Regions from separate parts of the Massilia sp. DWR3-1-1 genome, predicted to be linked through region 3. Evidence: predicted binding sites of a transcription regulator. Region 3 holds the regulator's gene; each other region holds the start of a gene.
The links. Region 3 encodes sigma-54, which starts transcription at its own class of promoters, with help from an activator protein. Its sites were predicted from a motif close to TGGCANGNAANCTGCTTT; they were not measured.
Positions count from the first base shown of each region.

Region 1: the regulator sigma-54 is predicted to act here: its motif matches at 1,068-1,085, upstream of ACP7EY_RS14415 (PEP-CTERM sorting domain-containing protein).
Region 2: the regulator sigma-54 is predicted to act here: its motif matches at 875-892, upstream of glnA (type I glutamate--ammonia ligase).

Region 1 covers NZ_JAFCXL010000012.1:97,619-99,887, forward strand. Annotated here, with positions in the region: gene ACP7EY_RS14410 (acyltransferase family protein) at 1-768, opposite strand, end outside; gene ACP7EY_RS14415 (PEP-CTERM sorting domain-containing protein) at 1,126-1,767, shown strand; tRNA gene ACP7EY_RS14420 (tRNA-Arg) at 1,979-2,054, shown strand.
Region 2 covers NZ_JAFCXL010000017.1:52,221-54,489, forward strand. Annotated here, with positions in the region: gene ACP7EY_RS17580 (TAXI family TRAP transporter solute-binding subunit) at 1-177, shown strand, start outside; gene ACP7EY_RS17585 (rhodanese-like domain-containing protein) at 182-640, opposite strand; gene glnA (type I glutamate--ammonia ligase) at 958-2,269, shown strand, end outside.
Region 3 covers NZ_JAFCXL010000005.1:113,450-115,718, reverse strand. Annotated here, with positions in the region: gene hpf (ribosome hibernation-promoting factor, HPF/YfiA family) at 1-220, opposite strand, end outside; gene ACP7EY_RS07075 (RNA polymerase factor sigma-54) at 300-1,784, opposite strand; gene lptB (LPS export ABC transporter ATP-binding protein) at 1,799-2,269, opposite strand, start outside.

The DNA.
Region 1 (2,269 bases), on a different contig from region 3:
CGTCTTTGTTCGTGCGAGGCCACAAAACCTTTGATTTCTCACGATCAGCGCAGAAAAAATACCTCCCGCAAATACAAACGCCATGTGCAAACTCATATGCAACACTACGCTCAGCAACAACATGGCCGTGGCCATCAAGAGCAGCCTCCACTTCACGCGTTGCCCCGCAGTCACAGCAAAAAGCGGAAGGGAAAAGTAAAACATCCATTCGTAAGGAAGGGACCATGTGACCCCAGCGACGATCAGATGCGCTGGTATTTGATTGATGTCTGGCGCACGGACCAGTGTGAAAGTGATCCATTCAAGTAGGCAACGAAGGACATACCGGAACGAGTCATGCCAAATGCCTTTGGAAAGAATGGCAACGAAAAGAAATAGCACGCCTATGGCGAAAAAATACAAGGGTGTCAGACGGAAAAAGCGGCCTATGAAGAAGGCATTCCAATCATAGTTTTGACCACGGCTGTCGAGTAGCTTGGTGTAAAAAAGAAAGCTCGTGATCATGAAGAACAGCGAAACGCTGGACTGGCCCAACTGCGTGTACAGATACGACGGCGGTAATTGCCATAGGCCAGTATGCGAATAGATCAGCCAAACGGCCGCGTGGTGGACAAACACAAAAAAGGCTAAATAGCCGCGCAATCCATCGATCGACATGAAGCGACTGGCCGCGGCATCCTCGGAACGGTCCCACTTTGCCATGAGGGCGACGGAGAAAAATGCGAGGATCGTTAAACAGATCACAGCTAGAGGAGTTGGGTAATTCATCGCATGGCAACTTTAGGAAAGTCCAGTAAGTCTATCCTGTCCTAACGCGCCCACGAAAAATTTTGTCCGAGCAACTTCAGATTTGTTGTAGGGCGATCGCATGGCCATGGCGTAGTGCCGGCCAGCACACGTCCGTTCTGCAGGCACGGAGCTCTACGATACCGGCCACATTGCCACTAGATGCCTCGGGCCACGACCATTGACCAGCTAATGTGCCGCCCTGTCGAAAATTCTTACATCTACAGCGATTTTTTCCGGAATATTTTTCTAAGTCATTGATAAGTAAGGATTATTTTTATTGGAACGATACTTGCTTTGCATGAGGATGCCGTTAATAGTTTTGCTTTGGAGCCCGTTATGAAAAAGATTTTGGCTGGATTGGTTTTGCTGGTCGCCACGTTGGGTTTTTCGAGCTCTGCTTCGGCGATCGTGGTGAGTGGATCAAGCTACGTTTTCTATTTGCAGGGCTCTGGGAGTGGAAGTGCGTTCGCTGCGGAGACAATTTTTGATGACGCCACAGCGTACACAACACGTGACGGTATTCTGCTCAGCGTTAGCGAATCCGATGCATCGTTGGGTGGACTCAATCACCGTATCATCGTAAGCATAGGCGCCGACGGTGATTTGTTTCCGATGTTTGGCGAAACTGCTTATTTTGGAATTGGAACGTTTGGTGACGTGATCGATCTGGAGTCACCTGCGACGCTGTATGACGCACGCCTGACCCTACTCGACAGTGATGGCGTGGTAAGATTCGCATCCGAAAATTTGGCAAGCCTCGCCAGTCTGGCATCGCCATGGGATGGTAGCATGCCTTCTATTGACGCCTCCTTGGAAGTTCCCAATATGGGCGGGTTGAACATATCGAGCGTCATTTTCGAATTTTATGTCAGCGATATCCCAGAAACCGCGGTGCCAGAGCCCGACGGTTTGCTGTTGTTCGGCATTGGACTTTTCGCGCTAGGATTTGCTTACCGATCGCGACTGCTCAAGTCCTAACAGCGGGGCAAAGAGATGTGGTGCGCCCTGGATTTGTGAAATTTAGTGTGAATTCTCGCTGCTGGCAATGTCTTTTTCGCCCATTCTTGGCTGAATTTGCGTGTAGCCTTGCCATCGGCACAAGCAAGCTGCCGAATAATCTTTGGCCTTTACAGGCGCTGGCAATGGACGAAGCCTTTGAAAGCCTGTATCCTTCGCCTCTCCATGCAATGCGGCTGTAGCTCAGTGGATAGAGTATTGGCCTCCGAAGCCAAGGGTCGTGGGTTCGATCCCCGCCAGCCGCACCATCAATTGCCAGCATCACTGAGTGCTGCGATCGCATCCGAGTTGCACTTCCAGCAATATTCCATCAGCTATCCCCTCTAATGCCGATCGATACCAATCGGTTGCGCTGCTACGACGGCATGCTCGCCTCAACGGTGCCCGTTTCCTAAGCGTTATCATAGTTGTCGATTCGCGCGGTCCAGTCTCTCCGTTGCAACCTCGGTGCCGGCAACCGAGA
Region 2 (2,269 bases), on a different contig from region 3:
GGCTTGCTCGCGCGTCTCGACGACATCGAGGAGCGCGTCAACCGCCTGTCGATTCCGCTGGCATTCGCCGACAATCTGTACGGCTTGCGCAGTCACATCAATTTCGTGCGGCAGCGCGTCAACGCCAGCCTGAAGGCGGCGCAGCCGGCTCCGGAGCCGGAGCCGGCGCGCGTTTAGGTTCTTAGCCGCCGATCCACGGCAGCCCCGCGTGGCACCAGCCCCCGCTGGTCTTGCGGTGGCCGGCGCTGTCCTTGTCGCCCTCGAAGCCTTCGAGGATATCGAAGGCATTGCTGTAGCCGTGCTCGGTGGCCAGCTTGGCCGCGTGGCGCGAGCGCACCCCCGAACGGCACAGGAACAGCAACACGTTGTCGCGGGCGGCGATGGCGCCGAGCTGCTCGATAAACTGGGGATTGACCACGCCGCTGGGCCAGCTGGTCCATTCGACCGCCATGTGCTGGCCGGGCGGCAACGCCACCTGGCCAACCCAGTGGCGTTCGGCGTTGGTGCGCACGTCGACCAGCCTGGCGCCTGGCTGCAGGCGCAGCAGCTCCCACGCTTCGGCCGGCGTGACGGCGCCCGCATACGGTTGGTCGGCGCCGCGCGAGCGGGCGATGGCTAACAGCTGTTCGGTGGTGCTCATGAGTCATTCCCATCATGGAAAGTGGCGCGGCGGCGATCAGGCGATTATATGACGACGGCGGCGCACCACGCTTGTGGGGCGGTCCGCACCATGGCGGTGCCAGTCTGTGTTGACGCACCATGGTGGTGCATTTAGTTGGTGCATTTTCACGCACCCCGGATCACGGATGGGGCCGTTTGGCCCCGAGCCGCCGTAATTCGCCGCAAAAAGTTCCCTCCCGATCAGCGCTCCCGCTGGCATGGATTCTGCTAAGATTGTCCTTGTGTTTGCGCCGCTGCAAGGCTGGTGCACCCCTTATTTCATTTAGGAGATTTTGAATGGCAAAGACCGCCGCAGAAGTGTTGAAGATGGCCGAAGAGCACGAAGTCAAGTTTGTTGATTTCCGTTTTGCTGATACCCGCGGTAAAGAGCAGCACGTCACCGTGCCGGTTTCGCACTTCGATCTCGATAAATTCGAGTCGGGCCACGCCTTCGACGGCTCGTCGATCGCCGGCTGGAAAGGGATCGAAGCATCGGACATGATCCTGATGCCGGACCCGAACACCGCCAACATCGACCCGTTCATGGAAGAAACCACCATGTTCATGCAGTGCGACGTCATTGAACCGTCGGACGGCAAGGGTTACGACCGCGATCCCCGCTCGATCGCCAAGCGCGCCGAAGCGTACTTGAAATCGTCCGGCCACGGCGACACCGCCTATTTTGGTCCCGAGCCAGAATTTTTCATCTTTGATTCGGTGCGCTGGAAAGTCGACATGTCGGGTTGCTTCGTCAAGATCGATTCAGACGAAGCTTCGTGGTCGACCGACGCCAAGACCGAAGGCGGCAACAGCGGCCACCGTCCGACCGTCAAGGGCGGCTACTTCCCCGTGCCACCGGTCGACTCGTTCCAGGACATGCGTTCGGAAATGTGCCTGATTCTTGAGTCGCTGGGCATTCCCGTCGAAGTGCACCACCACGAAGTGGCCGGCGCCGGCCAGAATGAAATCGGCACCCGCTTCTCGACCCTGGTCGAGCGCGCCGACTGGACCCAGAACCTGAAATACGTGGTGTGGAACGTGGCCCACAGCTACGGCAAGACCGCCACCTTCATGCCAAAACCGATCGTTGGCGACAACGGCTCGGGCATGCACGTGCACCAGTCGATCTGGAAAGACGGCAAGAACCTGTTCGCCGGCGACGGCTATGCGGGCCTGTCGGAAACGGCGCTGTTCTACATCGGCGGCATCATCAAGCATGCCAAGGCCCTCAACGCCATCACCAACCCAGGCACCAACTCGTACAAGCGCCTGGTGCCAGGTTTCGAAGCCCCCGTCAAACTGGCGTACTCGGCCCGTAACCGCTCGGCCTCGATCCGCATTCCGCACGTGGCCAATCCAAAAGGCCGCCGTATCGAAACGCGTTTCCCGGACCCGCTGGCCAACGTCTACCTGTGCTTCGCCGCGCTGCTGATGGCCGGTCTCGACGGTATCGCCAACAAGATCCACCCGGGCGAAGCGGCCACCAAAGACCTGTACCATCTGCCGCCTGAAGAAGACGCGCTGATCCCGACGGTGTGCTCGTCGCTGGAAGAAGCCCTCGACGCGCTCAACAAGGACCGCGAGTTCCTCACCCGCGGCGGCGTGTTCA
Region 3 (2,269 bases):
CGTGCGACAGGGCGTTGACGTTGATGGTCTTGCCCGGCAATCGGAGGTTGATTTCGGCTTTCTGCCGTTTTTCTTTTTCAGTCAGATTATCGACGGTGAGAATGACAGCAATGTCGATCACTTGGTCAAAATGGCGCCGCACGCGTTCCAGTTTGCTCTGTACGTAGTCACGGATGGCTGGGGTCACTTCAAGATGATGTCCGCTGATTGTGAGATTCATACACACTCCTTAGATGATGTCGCTTCCTGTTCATGCATGCCGCATAAAGCGGGACGTAGAGGAACACTGAAAAAACGATCTACAGATTCTTGCGGAGAGCGACAGGTGGAATCTTGAGCGCTTCACGGTATTTGGCCACCGTGCGGCGCGCAATGACCATCCCCTGTTCCCCCAGCATATCTGCGATCTTGCTGTCTGAAAGTGGGTTCTTCGGGTCTTCCGCTCCTGTCAATTGCACGATCAGTGCCCGGATCGCTGTCGACGATGCTTCGCCGCCGGCGTCGGTCGCTACGTGGCTGCCAAAGAAATATTTCAACTCAAACATTCCATGCGGGGTCAGCATGTATTTTTGAGTGGTTACCCGAGAGATAGTGCTCTCGTGTAGGCCCAGTGTATCAGCAATTTCACGCAGCACAAGTGGCCGCATGGCAACTGCGCCGTGCGAGAAGAAATTTCTCTGGCGCTCGACGATGGCCTCGGCCACGCGCAAAATTGTGTCGAAGCGCTGGCGCATATTTTTGATCAGCCACTTCGCTTCCTGCAGCTGCGCGCCCATCTGGCTCTCGCCCTTGCCCTGCTTGAGCAGGTTGGCGTACATGCTGTTCACGCGCAGGCGCGGCATGACGTCGTTGTTCAGGCTCACGGTCCAGCCGCCGCGGCCCTTCTTGACGATGACGTCGGGCACCACGTAGTCGGAGGCGCCGGCGCCGAAGCCGGCGCCCGGGTGCGGATTGCACTGGCGGATTACCGCTTGCGCTTCGCGCAGGTCCTCGTCATCGCAGTCGAGGGCTTTTTTGAGTTTGTTAAATTCGCGCTGGGCGAACCAGGTCAGGTGATTGCAGACGATGTCGAGGGCCATGCGGCGCGTCACCAGCGGCACGCCCGCCATGCGCCGGATCTGGATCGCCAGGCACTCGGCGGCGTTGCGCGCGCCCACGCCGGGCGGGTCAAAACTTTGCAGCAGCGACAAGGCGGTTTTCAGCTCGTCCGGATCGATCTCGAGTTCGGCCGGCATGCGCTCGAGGATGTCGTCGAGCGATTCGGTCAGGTAGCCATTGTCGTCGAGCGCGTCGATCATCAGTTCGACCAGCGCGCGGTCGCGCACTTCGAGCATGGCCAGGCGCATCTGCTCACACAGGTGCTCGCGCAGGCTGGTGGCCGTCGCCTCGATCTGCGGGCGCGAATCCTCGTCGTCGGGCGACTTGTTGCGCGACGCTTCGCTCCAGTCCTCGCCGTCGCCGCTGGTGTCCTGGGCGCTCTCGCCGCCCATGTCGACGTTCTCGCCGCTGTCGGCCGCCGGCGCGTCGGCGCTGGGCGGCGCATCCTGGTTCGACACTTCCGGCGCTTCGGCGTTGCCGCTGGCGCCGACGGCGCCATCGGCCAGCAGGCGTACCGAGTTGTCGAGCGGGTCGTCGAGACGCTCGAGCAGGGGATTGTCGGACAGCAGATGCTCGAGCTCCTGGTGCAGTTCGAGCGTCGACAACTGCAGCAGGCGGATCGACTGCTGCAGCTGCGGCGTGAGCGCCAGGTGCTGCGACGTGCGTAGTTGGAGGGACTGTTTCATGGTTCGTCAGTGGCCTACATGCGGAAGTGTTCGCCCAGATAGACCCGCCGCACCGACTCGTCGGCGATGATGTCATCGGGGCGCCCGGAGGCCAGCACGGCGCCCTGATTGATGATGTAAGCGCGGTCGCAGATGCCCAGCGTTTCGCGCACATTGTGGTCGGTAATGAGCACGCCGATGCCACGCTCCTTCAAAAAGCGCACGATGCGCTGGATCTCGATGACGGCGATCGGGTCGACCCCGGCGAACGGTTCGTCGAGCAGCACGAAACGGGGGTTGGTGGCCAGCGCGCGGGCGATTTCCACGCGCCGCCGCTCGCCGCCCGACAGCGACAAGGCCTGGTTCTCGCGCAGCTTGTCGATCTGCAGGTCGGCCAGGAGGCTGTCGAGGCGCTCGTTGATCTGCGCCTTGGTCAGCGCCTTGCCGTCGACTTTTTGCAGTTCGAGCACGGCGCGGATGTTTTCTTCCACAGTCAGCTTGCGAAA